DNA from 3 places in the Pontibacter populi genome. Region 1 is predicted to be linked to each of the others. Evidence: riboswitches for the same ligand, from Rfam matches in the RefSeq annotation. Region 1 holds a riboswitch; each other region holds the start of a gene.
The links. Region 1 has a riboswitch for S-adenosylmethionine ahead of ABS362_RS08400 (SLC13 family permease). Riboswitches for the same ligand answer to the same signal wherever they lie in the genome.
Positions count from the first base shown of each region.

Region 1 (5,353 bases):
CACCAGATATTCACAAGGCGCTCAACCCAAAGACTGATACGTTTCTCATAGCAACTGCTTTTCTATAGTTTGAACCGGTAAGCTTCGACTTTTATCATGGTCATAGTTCCGTAGGGACAGGTCGCGACCTGTCCGTGGGAGATCGTCAACTATAAAACTATGATTTGAAAATTGGTAAAGGCGGATAATTCCCCTCTTGGGAGGGGCAGGGGTGGGTTAATACTCTCGGGAGAGGTAGGGGTGAATTAAACCTGCAACTATACAAACTCACCGGATGAAATGTGGTACGATCGGCCTTTAGGCAGAACATGTATGATCAGGTTCTCGACACAGAGAGCATCGCCGGAATCTATAGTTCTATAGTTGTTCTCCAGCAGTTTTCGTCCGTCCAATACAATGACCAGCCCGGAGCCGATGGTTTCGATGCAGTTATTTTCTGTTATCAGGATGCCCGTATCTTCGCCAAGCCCAATGCCGATATGGGTCGGATTACTGGCGATGGCTTCTATCAATCTGGGAATGCGACGGCGGTTCACGAAGTGAGTGTCAATGATGATCTTATCCAACAGGTCCAGCCCCGTTGTAAGTTCAACGTTTCCTTTCAGCAGAGGCGCAGTCTCAATGGACCCGTTTATCATAACTCCCGATAACGCCATGGCGCCTGCGCTGGTACCCGATACCAGGAATTTTTCTTCGTGCTGGTAACGTTCCTGTAATATGCGTAGAGCTTCCGAACCGCTAAAAGTAGTAGTAATGCGCTGTTGGTCTCCGCCGGTAAACATTACTGCATGGGTTTGTTTCAGGCGCTCCAGGTATTCGGGTCGGTTGGCATCTTCTGGGGTTTGAATTGGTAAAACACCCACGTTATCACAGCCCAGCAGTAAGAATGCATCCGTATAAACCTTGCCGGCTATTTCGGGATTTATAGTTGCCGTAGTTACCACTTCTATGCGGGTGCCCTGGCCATGCAGCTCATCATGTATCCGTTTCAGAATACCTTCGTCTACAGAATGAGAATGCTCATCTATGGGTACAGGAACCGGCTCATTCCCTTTTCTTTCGTTGCCACCGATAGCCATAATCTTACCTTTTGGGATATTCATAAGCTGCTGTTATTTAACTATAAAACGGTAATCAGAGCCTGACGGTGTAAAGCTTTTACACTATAGTTCAGATGCAGTAACAGTCGGAAAAGTTACTCGACCACTTAAGATGAACTATAGATTTTTGATCATATCGAATAGTTTGCGGGCATCGAGTACGGCGTTTCCTAAAATAGTATTATTAAAGAAAATCCAGACCTGTTTTTCATCCTCCAACCAATCTTTTACCATGTAGGCGTAGCGTTCCAGTTTTTCGTCGGAGTAAGCAGAGGAGTACATTTTTTCGTCGCCGTGCAGGCGCAGATAGGCAATGTTGGTGGTGGTTGCTTCGGTGCCCGGAAAGCGCTTGCCGGCGCTGGCTATAACAGTTGTAATGTCGTAATCACGCAGCAAATCCATCGACTCATCGGTAAACCAAGACACATGGCGGGCCTCCAGGGCAAAAGGCTGGGCTGGATATTTATCGCGGAGCAATCTGTAAAAATCCTCCGCAGTTGGTCTGTCGAACCGGAAACTGCCGGCGATCTGGACAAGCACCGGACCTAACCTGTCGCCCATTAAACTATAGCTGGACATAAATTTATCCAGGGGTGCTTCGGCATCAACAAACTTGCGCTTGTGTGTTATCTCCTGGTTCAGCTTAGGTGCAAATTTAAAGTAAGCGGGTGTGGTAGTCAGCCATTTCTCCACGGTTTTGGCCATGGTAAAGTGGTAAAAGCTGCTGTTTATTTCGGTGCAGTTAAAATTGGTAGCATAGTAGGCCAGCCGGTCTGCCGATTTTAGTTCGGGTGGGTAAAGTACTTCCATCCAGCGGTAACTCCATCCAGACGTGCCCATATTTAAGTTCGGTATCTGTTCCATAAACTATAGTTGTTGCAGCTACCTACGTATGTTGTGCCTGGCTGTTCATCCCTGTTAAGTGCAAACCAGTAAAACATTCACAAACTATAGTTGTTAGGTCATCCTATAACAGGTTTATCATTTAAAGCTTGCAATTTTTGAGGCAGTGGTCTTACCTTTGCAGCATCTTTATCAAGATTTATAAAGAAGAGGGAAGAGAGCAGGCTCCGAGAACCTCTAGCAACCGTCAATAATATTGAAATGGTGCTAACACCTGCCCAGTTTTTGGGAACTATAAATTACTACACATGTACTTACCACACACTCTTTCAGTATTTATTCCGGCTATTTTGCCCGTTACCGCAACGCCTGTTGCTATGGCAAACTGTTGTTGCTGTTGTAGCTAATTCCCACTGATGGCTGCCTTACAGTGTGGCCACACCTTAATATTCATTTCAATTCTTTTATCAAAATGGCATCTGTGGTTAACAGTAAGTTTACTGTGGCTATAGTTCGCTTTTCTTTCAGGTTTAACTTTACAATGGATCAGATTCAAAAGACGGGCGGATTAGCCCTGTTTCCCTTTTTAGTATTCGTATTTATTTTCCTGGGCGCCGGTATTGTGCTCAACGACTTTTATGCTTTGCCCTCGCCGGTTGCTGTAGTATGCGGTATCATAGCAGCATTTCTGATTTTAAAAGGAAACATAAATGCCAAAGTAGATGCCCTGGTGCGCGGTTGCGGCGATTCCCAGATCGTGACCATGTGCGTTATTTACCTGCTGGCCGGCGCTTTTGCGGTGGTTTCTAAAAGCATTGGCGGCGTAGATGCTACCGTAAACCTGGGCTTAAACTATATTCCGGTGCAGTACCTGGCGCTGGGCGTGTTTGTGCTGGCAGCATTCCTGTCTACGGCTACAGGTACGTCGGTGGGAGCTATAGTTGCCCTGGGGCCGATAGTAGTGGGGCTGGCCGAGCAAAGCGATACCTCGATGCCGCTGATGTTGGGTGCATTGCTGGGTGGTTCCATGTTCGGCGATAACCTCTCTTTTATTTCCGATACGACTATAGCGGCTACTCAAACGCAGGAGTGTGAGATGAAAGATAAGTTTAAAGTGAATTTCCTGATAGCGGGTCCGGCTGCGTTTGTTACCATCGGGCTTTTGCTTTTCGCTGGTTTTCAGAACGATGCAACCCAGGCTGTTTTACCTGTAACACGTGAAATTGAGTTTCTGAAGATAGCGCCTTACCTGTTGGTGTTGTTTTTAGCGGTGTATGGGGTAAATGTGTTTGCGGTGCTAATAGCGGGTATTGTGGCTTCGGGCCTGGTTGGTATAGTTGGCGGCGAACTGGATGTGCTGCTTTTCAGCAAAAAAATATACGAAGGCTTTACCAGCATGACCGAGATCTTCCTGCTATCGATGCTGACCGGCGGACTGGCCGAAATGGTGCGGCAGGCGGGTGGTATCCAGTTTCTGCTTAGCAAGGCAAACAAGTTTATCAGTGGCTACCGTTCTTCGCAGGTTGGTGTGGGCTTGCTGGTGAGTGGTGTAAACAGTGCCATAGCCAACAACACGGTTTCTATAGTTATAACCGGGCCTGTAGCCAAAGATATAAGCCAGCGCTACCACATAGACAAACGCAAAACAGCTGCCATACTCGATATTTTTGCCTGCATTGTGCAGGGCCTGCTACCCTACGGCGCACAGATCCTGATCATGCTGAACTTTACAAACGGAGAAGTTTCTTACCTGGAGGTATTGCCTTACGCGTGGTATTTATACTTATTGCTGTTCTTTACCGTGTTGGCTATCCTTACACCTTTTATAGATAAGTTTCTTCAGCAAAAACCTGTTCTGGCAGTAACCAAAGAGGCAGTCGTAAATTAAGCCATGCGGTCGCAGACTATAGTTCAGGTTATGTAGGGCCAACATAAAAGAACCACTCAGGCCATAGTTTAAGTGGTTCTTTTTAATGGTATCGGGTACACTATATTCAGCTATAAACCAGCAACCGGGTTGCCGTCGAACAGCCAGTTAAGTGCCGCTTCTTTAGAGCTGAAAACTTCGAGCTGGGTCTTTAATTTAAACTCCGGCAATTGTTCAATAGTGTTACAAACGCGGGCGCCATCCATCAGAGCAATACTCTCCAGTGTGTTAACTCGCGCAAACTTCAGTAGGTTTGCTTTTGGCAACAAAGGGTAAACAAGTTCTAATATCCAGTTCTGGTCTGCAAACTCCAGGTAATGTATAGCACGAGAGTCGCTCAGCCAATATTCACATTTTTTATCGATACATGTTTCCACAGCCTTCATAAAATTTTGCCTGAACACTTCGCTCGGCGGGTGCTGAAGCCACTCCACATAAACGAATTTTAACTGGTCGTTCAGCTGAATGTTGATATAGTTATCCTGGTACACGATGCTGAAGCACTGGGTGAGGGGGGCTGTAGTTTGTACTGTTGTCATGCTGTTGCTTGTAAATTGTCGTGAAGCAGGTTTAGCCATTCAATAGCTTCGTCCTCAGTCATAAAATATTGTATAGTTTGCGGGCAAACATGCTTTGTTACCCGTTTATTCATGCTTTCGCTGGCCATTTGCTGCATCACATCCGGTGCCGAAACAATTGCTAAACGTTCAATCGGGTTCTTTTTGAGAACAAATACTGTAACGCTCACGGCCCACGTCTGGTCTTCGAGGTTGATAATGCCTAACTGTTGGTTGTTCACCAAAACGGAGCGAATGTTATTGTTGATGACAGCGCGTGCCGTTTTTAAAATAGCATACCTGTATTCGCGGCTGGTTACCCTGCGGAGCCAGCGTAGTTGCAACTGTTTTGTGTTTCTGTCTGTCGTTATGCTCACAAAATCGGTCTGGCAACGGGTAACAGCTTGTGGGGGCTGGGGTATACTGGTTGTTATAGCATTGTTGCCAGGTGCGATCTGCTTTTCAGGAGTTGCTTTAGGATAAGCCTGCGTATATTTTTTCAGGGTTTTTAATCCCGATTGCAACGAAACAGAAACTTTACTGCTGTGCAGGGCTGCTTTTGGGAACGGTGCCTGTAAAAGCCATTCTTTAGCCTCTGCCTGGTCGTAAAAAAAGCTTACCTGGTAAGGTAAAGCAGGACCGTTTTTTATAACTGCCTCGTAAGCCCGCTGCTGCGTACCTGTTTTAGCGAGTACCCTGGCGCTCCGGATCAGTGGCGACTTCTTTTTTACCTGTGCCAGAAAGTGGTTTGTATTCTGCTGGTCTTCTAATGTAGGGTCTCCCATCTTCGTGAAATCTATCAGCAAAAACTCTACACGCAGTGCAGCAATACATAACCCAATAAACCGGATGTACTGGCGGTATTCGCAACTGCTGACAGGGCGTTGCCACACAGCTTCCATAAGCCTTGTTTCCGGCTGAAAATC
Region 1 is NZ_JBEOKT010000006.1:82,407-87,759, forward strand. It holds gene ABS362_RS08390 (cyanophycinase) at 258-1,103, opposite strand; gene ABS362_RS08395 (DUF72 domain-containing protein) at 1,218-1,964, opposite strand; SAM riboswitch class I at 2,140-2,244, shown strand; gene ABS362_RS08400 (SLC13 family permease) at 2,485-3,831, shown strand; gene ABS362_RS08405 (hypothetical protein) at 3,942-4,409, opposite strand; gene ABS362_RS08410 (SpoIIAA family protein) at 4,406-5,353, opposite strand, start outside.

Region 2 (5,353 bases), on a different contig from region 1:
AAGGTGAGTCGCCAGCATTTTCTTGTTAGCCGATACTATAGTTTTACCTGCAACCAGCGCCTGCTTTACAATACTATAGGCTTCGTCTGCATCACTTATCAGTTCCGCAAACAGAGTAATGCTTTCGTCCTGTAACAGGTCCTGCGGGTTGTAAGTAAATGCTGATGCCGGTAAGCTGCGTGGCTTTTCCTTATCTTTTACACAGATCGGAGCCACCTCAATGCCTGCCTGCTCTATAGTTTGCAGCACATCGTATAGCCCCTGCCCTACGCACCCAAACCCGAATATGCCGAGCCTGATGTTAGACGGTTTGTTTTTCATAGTATCGTTCATTTATAGTTTCAGTTTGATAGAAATTGCGGACTGCTTGAATCAGTTGCTCAGTTTCCACTAAAAAGCCATCGTGGCCGTAATCAGAATGCAGTAAAGCAAATGCAGAACCTGGCACCTGCTCATGTAAGAACCGTTGTTCCTCTACCGGGAAAAGAAGATCGGTATCTACACCTACAAAAAGTGTTTTAGCTTTTAAATGATGTAGTGCGTTTTCTACTCCTCCCCTGTTGCGGCCGATGTTATGCGAGTCCATGGCTTTGGAGAGTAACCAGTAGGTATAAGCATTAAAGCGTTTTGCCAGCTTTTCGCCCTGGTAAACCTGGTAGCTGGCAGCTCTATAGTTGTCTGTGATGCTATTGCCGGGTTCCTGTTGGTTAAGCTCATAACTGGTATAGTGGCGATACGAAAGCATAGCGATGGCCCTTGCCGTTTTCAACCCTTCCTGGCCTGCTGGTTCACTATAATCGGCCCAGGTCGGGTCCTGGCGGATGGCCATGCGCTGGCTCTCGTTAAAAGCAATTCCCCAGGCAGAATGACGCGCATTAGAAGCCACATGGACCAATCTTTCAAACACGTCCGGCTTCTGTAGCGCCCATTCCAATGCCTGTTGTCCACCCAACGACCCTCCGATCAGCGTGTGCACCTTTTCCAGCTCCAGCTCCTGCCGCATTAGGTCAAAGGCCGCCACAATATCGCGGTTGGTAAGCTGCGGAAAACTATGGTAATAAGGCTGCAGCGTATTGGGGTTAACCGAAAGCGGACCAGTAGAACCATAGCAGCCACCCGGTGTATTGGCGCAAACTATAAACCAGTCTTCGGGGTCGTATAGTTTGCCATCTCCAAACAGGCCGCTCCACCAGTCGGTAAAATCTGAACTGCCGGTAAGGGCATGGCACACCCACACCACGTTGTCGCGTTGCGGGTTTAGTGTACCGTAGGTGGTATAAGCAAGCTGGAAGCCGGGCAACGAGATCCCCGATTCCAGCTTAAACTCCTGCTGATAATGAAAAGTATGTTGTTCTGTGGACATGGAAGTTGTCTTTCTACATTAGAGTTAACCCACCCCTACCCCTCCCGAGAGGGGATTTTCTGCTGTTGCTATAGTTGAATTTATAGTTCTATAGTTAGCGTTGAATTCCATCTGTCCTTTTCGAAGAGAGACTTTTGGGAGTATCCTATTCCCCTCCTCGGAGGGGTTAGGGGTGGGTTTTACTACAGTTTAGTTTAGCACAGGTTCTGCTACTGCATTTTTAACAGCCGCAAAAGCCAGTTCGAAATCTGCTTTTATATCATCAATGTGCTCGATGCCAAGCGATACGCGAAGTAAAGTCGGCTCTACCCCGGCGCCCAGTTGTTCTGCATCTGACAGTTGCTGGTGTGTGGTAGATGCCGGGTGAATGATCAGTGTTTTAGCGTCGCCAACATTAGCCAGGTGGCTTACCAGTTTTAAATTATTCACAAAAGTCTCCGCCTGTTCTCTATCGCCTTTCAGTTTAAAAGATAGCACCCCGCCAAAGCCGCGCTTCAGGTATTTCTTCGCCAGTTCATGGTAATTACTTGATTCCAGCCCCGGGTAGTTCACGCTTTCTACGAGCTCATGTTTTTCCAGCCACTTCGCCAGTGCTAGTGCATTTTGCACCGTTCTTTCCACGCGCAGCGATAATGTTTCCAAACCTTGCAGCAGCAGGAAAGAGTTGAATGGAGAGATGGCAGGACCAAAGTCACGCAAACCTTCTACCCTGGCTCTTATCGCGAAAGCGATATTGCCAAATGGCCCATCTGTCCCGAATACTTCCCAGAAATTAAGTCCGTGGTAGCCTTCTGATGGTTCGGAAAATTGCGGGAATTTGCCGTTGCCCCAGTTAAAGTTTCCGCCATCTACAATTACGCCGCCAATGCTGGTGCCGTGCCCGCCTATCCATTTGGTAGCCGACTCCACCACCACATTTGCACCATGCTCCAGCGGCCTGAACAGGTAACCACCTGCGCCAAAGGTGTTATCCACGACCAATGGCAGGTCATGCTTGCGAGCCAGTGCAGCTATAGTTTCGAAGTCCGGAATATTGAAGCGAGGGTTACCGATCGTTTCCAGGTAAATGGCTTTGGTGTTTTCGTCGATCAGTTTCCCGAAGCTCTCCACGTCATCACTGTCGGCAAAGCGGGCCTCTATACCCAGGCGTTTAAAAGAAACCTTGAACTGGTTATAACTGCCGCCATACAAAAAACTGGTACTCACAAAATTGTCTCCGGCCTGCAGTATGTTGGTAAGTGCAATGAATTGTGCCGCTTGCCCTGAGGCTACCGCAACAGCCGCCACGCCGCCTTCCAGGGCAGCAATGCGTTTTTCAAAAACATCGGTCGTCGGGTTCTGGATGCGAGTGTAAATATTGCCGAATTCCTTCAGGGCGAACAGGTTGGCACCATGGGCCGCATCTTTAAAAGCATAAGAACTTGTCTGGTAGATGGGCACAGCGCGGGAACGGGTAGTTGGATCTATTTCCTGGCCTGCATGTAGTTGTAGCGTTTCAAAATGATGTGTGGTAGACATGATTTTTCTGATTAAAAAGTATGAAATAAGTTGAATTGCGAAAAGAGAAATGAGTGTGCGGATACAGCAGCGGGACTACAGGTATAAACCTGCAGGGGGCTGCGGGGCACAATGGTTCAGGAAGCTAAAGGATTAGCGACAGCAACAACAGGTTTGCATTCGCATGTACCTGAAAGCAAATAAATAAGATACTCCAAGTAGTTGGGCTACCGGATAAAATACAAAACGTTCGAGTGTTGGCTTAATTCCCTTTTTCATGTTCTTATCAATTTATAGTCATCCGAACTTCCGGATTCAGGAATTAGCACCTTTACCATAGGGGTTAGGTTGCTAGCGCTTCTCAGAGCCTGTCTCTCCACGCTTCTTTATAAATCAATAACCGCCAGGGATCATTGACTTGATGATGCAAACTTAGACTACATTTACTCTAAAAACAAAATGCCGGATGAATATTTTATTAAATATTTTTTCAAATACCCAATTTAACACCTGTAATTCAATGTTTTACAACTATAAAAACGAGTCTGAATTCAGCCTGCACCTGAAAAATACACGTTAAAAATGTAGCTTTATAATTCCTGAACATCAGGCTTAGTTAGTTGTTGCTATGGCAGAACATACTACCTAAACATGCTTACATGAAGATTCTTTTAACCGGAGCAAACGGCTATATCGGCAGGCGGCTATTACCTGTTCTCGTGGAGCAACAGCATGAGGTCGTGTGTATGGTGCGCGACCCGCGCCGCTTCGAACTACAGGACACGCTTAAGGATAAAGTACAAATTATTAAAGGCGACCTGTTGCAATCCGAAACACTTACCGCCCTACCCAAAGACATAGATGCCGCTTACTACCTGGTGCATTCCATGGGCGGCCACGGCAACGATTTTGAAAAAGCCGAACATACCTCTGCCGAAAATTTTGTCGCCTACCTTAATAGCACTACAGCTAAACAGATCATCTACCTGAGCGGACTTTCCAATACCACACAGCTGTCAAAGCATTTATCCTCAAGGCGACATGTAGAGGATATCCTGGATCAGGCAAAAGCTTTTTTAACAGTACTTCGGGCCTCTATTATTATTGGTTCCGGCAGCGCTTCTTTCGAGATAATCCGTGACTTGGTAGAGAAATTGCCTGTGATGATAACACCGCGCTGGCTCAACTCCCGCTGCCAGCCCATAGCCATACGGGATGTGATATTTTACCTTACTGCCGTGCTCTCAAACCCCGCCTGTTATGAACAACGACTGGAAATAGGCGGACCCGATGTGCTTACCTACAAGCAAATGCTCGAAAAACTGGCAAAGGTGCGCCACCTGAAACGTTTTATTTTTACAGTTCCGGTCCTCACACCGAAGCTATCTTCTTACTGGCTTTACTTTGTTACCAGCACCAGCTTTTCTATTTCCCGCAGTTTAGTAGAGAGCCTCCGCAACGATACTATAGTTCAGGATAATCGCATCAAACAACTTATTCCGCACCAGAATTTAAACTACGAGGAAGCGCTAAGACTGGCCTATGCTAAAATAGAGCAGAACATGGTGATATCGAGCTGGAAGGATGCCCTGGTGAGTGGCACCATGCGGCTTAACTATATGGATTTTGTACAAATACCCGAGCACGGTTTACTCACTGATAAACAGCTTATTAAAATTGAACAGGACCCAGCAATAGTTCTGGAAAACATCTGGCGTATTGGTGGCAAGCAGGGTTGGTATAAAACTGATTTCTTGTGGGAGATACGTGGCCTGCTGGATAAACTGGCTGGTGGGGTCGGGCTAAAAAGAGGACGTCGGCATGCTTCCGAAATTACGGCCGGCGAATCCATAGATTTCTGGCGTGTGCTGGTAGCAGACCGCGAAAAGCAGCGCCTGCTGCTGTATGCCGAAATGAAAGTACCTGGCGAAGCCTGGCTGCAGTTCAGGATAATTGACAAGCCGGATGGCGCATACCTGGAGCAACTGGCCGCTTTTAGACCTGATGGTTTGCTGGGCAGACTTTACTGGTTTGCGATGCTGCCTTTCCATTTCATCATTTTCAGGGGCATGGCCAGTAACATTGCACATCATAGGCCGGCAACGTTGCCTCATGCTAAAGTATAAAAAGTTTCAAATACATCGAATAATACAAACTATAGGTTTTAAAATATAAAACTTTGACTATATCTGTGAGTATACTAGCCCATGGTTATTTTAACCTATAATACTAAAGCCCGCTGCCACTCCTTTAGAAGTACAGCTATAAAAATTTTTGCCCTCTGAAAATAACGCTAACTTTGCTCTCCGATAAACCAAACGCACTAATGGAGGCCATTAAAGAAACTAACTTCTCCTTTGCCGGGCAAACCGGTTTTTACAGGGGTAAAGTTCGCGATGTTTATTATTTTAACGACAGGCTGGCTATAGTTGCCACCGACCGTATCTCCGCTTTTGATGTGGTTTTGCCACGTGCCATCCCTTATAAAGGGCA
Region 2 is NZ_JBEOKT010000004.1:183,928-189,280, reverse strand. It holds gene ABS362_RS05840 (homoserine dehydrogenase) at 1-321, opposite strand, end outside; gene metX (homoserine O-acetyltransferase MetX) at 302-1,363, opposite strand; gene ABS362_RS05830 (O-acetylhomoserine aminocarboxypropyltransferase/cysteine synthase family protein) at 1,553-2,881, opposite strand; SAM riboswitch class I at 3,149-3,255, opposite strand; gene ABS362_RS05825 (SDR family oxidoreductase) at 3,520-4,986, shown strand; gene ABS362_RS05820 (phosphoribosylaminoimidazolesuccinocarboxamide synthase) at 5,187-5,353, shown strand, end outside.
Region 2: it holds a riboswitch for S-adenosylmethionine, as region 1 does, so the genes downstream of both, ABS362_RS05830 (O-acetylhomoserine aminocarboxypropyltransferase/cysteine synthase family protein) here and ABS362_RS08400 (SLC13 family permease) in region 1, are expected to answer to the same signal.

Region 3 (5,353 bases), on a different contig from region 1:
ATCTTGCTGTAACCAAGTGATATTAACAGGCGGTCTGCTACGAACTCGATGTACTGGCTCATCAGCTTTGCATTCATCCCGATCAGGTCAACCGGTAATGCATCTGTTACAAATTCCTGTTCTATAGCTACTGCGTCCTTTATAATGGCGTGAATGCGTTCTTCAGAAAGCTTGTTCTGCAGCATAGAGTATAGCAGGCAGGCAAAATCGCAATGCAGGCCTTCGTCACGGGATATCAGCTCGTTAGAGAATGTTAAGCCTGGCATTAAACCACGCTTCTTCATCCAGAATATAGAGCAGAACGAACCGGAGAAGAAAATACCCTCAACGGCAGCAAATGCTACCAGTCTTTCAACAAAGTCTTCGCTGTTTATCCATTTAAGCGCCCATTCACCTTTTTTCTTCACGCATGGTACTGTCTCCAGTGCATTGAACAGGTGGTCTTTCTCAGATTGCTTCTTTATATAAGTGTCTATCAGGAGCGAATAGGTTTCGGAGTGGATGTTCTCCATCATGATCTGGAAACCATAGAAACAACGCGCTTCCGGCAACTGCACTTCCTGCATAAAGTTTACAGCCAGGTTCTCGTTAACGATACCGTCTGATGCGGCAAAGAAAGCAAGTACGTGACTGATGAAATGGCGCTCGCCATCGTTCAGGTTATCCCAGTCTTTCAGGTCCTGGCTAAGGTCTATCTCTTCTGCAGTCCAAAAGCTGGCTTCAGCCTTTTTATACATCTGCCATACCTCATCATGCTGAATCGGGAACAGTACAAAGCGGTTTGGGTTTTCTTGTAATATTGGCTCCATAAGCTACTAAATGTTTTATTGGTTGAAGGGGTAAGCTAATCAGCTTAGAAAACACCCCATATTTACTTTTGTTTTCGACGGGTGCCCGGCAGGTACCCGATAGTATCGTGACTTCAAATATAGAGAATTGAACTTGAAACTAGGGGCTAAAGTTGTTCAATTTATGCACAAATAATTAACTGGCTGATGCTGTGTTATTTGTGTCGAAATCAACACGGTTATGCACATGCGTTATCACATATATTATCATATGATTATATTGGTATTTATCTAAAAGATGTGTTTTAAGTGCAATGTTCAGGCGCTCTATAGTGTTTAAACACGTTATCGTAAGCATAAAGTGAAATAAAAGTCCAAAAAGCATAATTAAATGCCTTGCCCAGGAGGTGACCCACGGAGAAATAAAAAATGCTTTGTGGAAAAGTGTGGAAAAGTATTTTTGATGCAACTGTCTGCCTGTTATATGGTTAAGGCTGTTTTAAAGATGTGCAAAAAGATGTCCCTGATATTTCAACATGGTTATCCACATTGTGTAATTGCTCTCTTTATTTAGATGAACAAATTAAGCAGCAAGCATTTGCAAATTAAATATTAGCGCCGTACTTTTGCAGACTAAATTTTAAACATACATTGAAGCTGATGTACGCAATTGTAGAAATCGCAGGTCAACAGACCAAAGTAGAGAGCGGTAAGTTTATCTACTCTAACAAGCTTTCCGGCAATGAAGGTGACGCCGTTGAGTTCGCCAATGTTCTTCTTACAGATGATAACGGTACACTAACCGTTGGTGCTCCATTCGTAAGCGGTGTTAAAGTGGTTGGTAAAATCCTTGGCAACGTGAGAGGCGAGAAAATCCGCATTTTCAAGAAGAAGAGAAGAAAAGGGTATAGAAAGTCTAGAGGACATCGTTCTGACTATACGAAAGTTCTTATCGAGAGCATTGGTTAAGAGTAAGAGGAAATTATCGTAGAAACTTTCAGGCCCAGGCCTGATTAAATAGTAAACAAAATGGCACACAAAAAAGGAGCTGGTAGTTCTAACAACGGTCGTGAGTCACATTCAAAACGACTAGGTGTTAAGATTTATGGTGGCCAGGAAATTATCGCTGGTAACATCATTGTAAGACAAAGAGGTACTGCACACCACCCAGGCAAAAACGTGGGTATGGGTAAAGACCACACTCTGTTCGCACTTATTGATGGCAAAGTAGAATTTAAGAAAAGCGTTAAGAATCGTTCTTACGTTTCTGTAATTCCTAACGTAGTAGCTGAGGCTTAATACGAAACTTTGCAGATGCAACAGAAAAGGGATGCCGGAAGGTATCCCTTTTTTATTTTGTAAGATGGTGAACTAGAGATTTTTAGTCTCGTATAATAGACTATAAAGAGTTATAGTTAATACAATTAAACTCTTTTAGGAAAAGGACACTTAATGTGTCCTTTTCTGCTTTTCAGACATTCCTGAGCAAGCCTGCAACTATAGTTATATACTAATGAAACATAATTGTGGCTTTTTGCGGATATGTGTAGTAACTTGCAGTTTCTTATCAAGAAAGACCGAGGGAATGGGCCCTGTGACGTCTTAGCAACCTTGACTAAACTTGGTGCTAACTCCCTTCCGGAAGCTCTTGCTGTCCGGAGAAGATAAGATAGACCTCCTTTCTCTGGGTGTCCTTTCTTGATAAGCAGTAGCAGTTTGCAAAGCGAGAAGACGGATACCAACATGAAGAACAACCATCCCATTTACAGTTTATTAAAGGAACGCGTGCTTGTGCTTGATGGCGCAATGGGCACCATGATCCAGCGTTATCAGCTATCAGAAGCCGATTTCCGTGGCGAGCGCTTTAAAGATCACCCATCTGACCTGAAAGGCAACAACGACCTGCTCTCCATTACCCGCCCGGATATCATCAAAGCCATTCATACTGAGTACCTGGAAGCTGGGGCTGATATTATTGAGACCAACACATTCAGTGGTACAACTATAGCTATGGCTGACTATAAGCTGGAGCATATCGTGTATGAACTCAACTATGAGTCGGCTAAAATTGCGCGGGAAGCTGCAGATGAAGTGGAAGCCAAAGATCCTTCGCATAAACGTTTTGTAGCCGGTGCTATCGGCCCGACAAACCGTACCGCTTCGCTTTCCCCGGATGTAAACAACCCTGGCTACCGAGCTATAACATTCGACCAACTGGTAGAGGCTTATTATGAGCAGGTGCGTGGTTTGGTAGATGGCGGCTCTGATCTGTTGCTGGTAGAAACTGTTTTTGATACGCTGAACTGTAAGGCTGCCCTTTTCGCGATACAGCAATTTGTAAATGATGGCGGTAAAGAGCTGCCAATTATGATATCCGGAACTATAACTGATGCCAGTGGCCGCACCTTGTCTGGCCAGACCGTAGAAGCCTTTTACAACTCTATCTCGCATGCGCCTATTCTAAGCATAGGCTTTAACTGTGCCTTAGGGGCGCGACAGCTAAAAACACACATACAGGAGCTTTCCCGCATTTCGGACTGTTACATCAGTGCTTATCCGAACGCCGGCTTGCCGAACGCCTTTGGCGGCTACGACGAAACTGCCCAGCAAATGGGAGCTATAGTTGAGGAATATCTGAAAGAAGGTCTGGTAAATATTTTGGGAGGTTGTTGTGGTACTACGCCAGTACACACCAAAGTAATTGCAGACTTAGTGCGAAAGTATAAACCGCACGTTCCTACCCCGGTTGCCCCACTCCCACGTTACAGCGGCCTCGAGCCCCTAACTATAACCCCCGAAAGCCTTTTTGTGAATGTCGGTGAACGTACCAATGTTACCGGCTCCAAAATGTTCTCCCGCCTTATCGTCAATGGTCAGTTTGAAGAAGCTTTGGCAGTTGCCCGTCAGCAGGTAGAAGGCGGTGCCCAGATCATCGATGTGAACATGGACGAAGGCATGCTTGACTCGGAGCAGGCCATGACAAACTTTCTCAACCTGATCGCCTCTGAACCGGATATTTCCAAACTTCCTATCATGATCGACTCTTCGAAGTGGAGTGTGATTGAGGCTGGATTGAAATGTGTACAAGGCAAATCTATAGTTAACTCCATCTCACTTAAAGAAGGTGAAGAAGCCTTTAAGAAATTAGCCCGTAAAGTGCGCCAGTATGGTGCCGCGGTGGTGGTGATGGCATTTGATGAGCAGGGCCAAGCCGATACCTTGGACCGCAGAAAAGAGATCTGCGAACGCTCTTACCGCATATTGGTTGATGAAGTAGGCTTCCCGCCGCAAGACATTATTTTTGACCCGAACATACTTGCCATTGCTACAGGAATAGAAGAACATAACAACTATGCAGTTGACTATATCGAAGTAGTAAAATGGATAAAAGCCAACCTGCCACATGCGCTTATAAGTGGTGGCGTAAGTAACCTGTCATTCTCGTTTAGGGGTAACGATGCCGTGCGTGAAGCGATGCACACCGTGTTTTTATACTATGCCGTGCAGGCTGGTATGGACATGGGTATTGTGAATGCCGGTATGCTGGGCGTGTACAGCGAAATACCAACCGAACTGCGCGACCTGATAGAAGATGTGATCTTTAACCGCCGCCCGGATGCAACTGAGAAGCTGGTAAACTATGCTGAAACTGTAAAAGGTAAAGGCAAGACTGCCGCTGCCGCTGATACCGCATGGCGCGATGCCCCGGTAAAAGAACGTCTGGAGCATGCATTGGTGCGCGGTATAGTTGATTTTATTGAAGAAGACACTGAGGAAGCCCGTCAGAAAGCTGCCAAAACGCTGGATGTTATTGAAGGTCCGCTGATGGCAGGTATGTCGGTGGTGGGTGATCTGTTCGGTGCCGGTAAGATGTTTTTGCCGCAGGTAGTGAAAAGTGCCCGCGTGATGAAGAAATCGGTGGCGTACCTGTTGCCGTTTATGGAAGCAGAGAAGCTAGCCGGTGATACGTCTAAATCTACAGCCGGGACCATACTTATGGCAACTGTAAAAGGCGACGTACACGATATTGGCAAAAACATTGTGGGTGTGGTGCTGGCTTGTAATAATTATGAAGTAATAGATCTGGGCGTGATGGTGCAGCTAGACAAGATCCTGTCTGAAGCCGAAGCGCATAATGTAGATATCATTGGCTTGAGCGGATTGATCACGCCATCGCTGGACGAGATGGTATATGTGGCGCAGGAAATGGAACGTCGTGGCATGAAGATTCCGCTACTGATTGGTGGGGCAACTACTTCGCGTGTACATACAGCTGTGAAAATTGCGCCTCAGTATAGCGGGCCGGTAGTGCATGTGCATGATGCTTCGCGAAGTGTAACTGTAGTGAGCAGTCTGTTGAGCAGTGAGCGCGATAGCTATATTGCCGAGATCAAAGCCGAATACGAAAAGCTGCGCGAAGACCACCTGAGTCGAACCAAAGACCGTGCATTTGCAACTATAGAAGAAGCCCGTGCCAACAAGTATAAAGTTGACTGGAACACCACCAAGCCAACCAAGCCAAGCTTTATTGGTAACAAAACATACACCAACTACCCGCTTTCCGA
Region 3 is NZ_JBEOKT010000017.1:46,355-51,707, reverse strand. It holds gene ABS362_RS15795 (ribonucleoside-diphosphate reductase small subunit) at 1-809, opposite strand, end outside; gene rplU (50S ribosomal protein L21) at 1,449-1,757, shown strand; gene rpmA (50S ribosomal protein L27) at 1,818-2,087, shown strand; SAM riboswitch class I at 2,350-2,459, shown strand; gene metH (methionine synthase) at 2,532-5,353, shown strand, end outside.
Region 3: it holds a riboswitch for S-adenosylmethionine, as region 1 does, so the genes downstream of both, metH (methionine synthase) here and ABS362_RS08400 (SLC13 family permease) in region 1, are expected to answer to the same signal.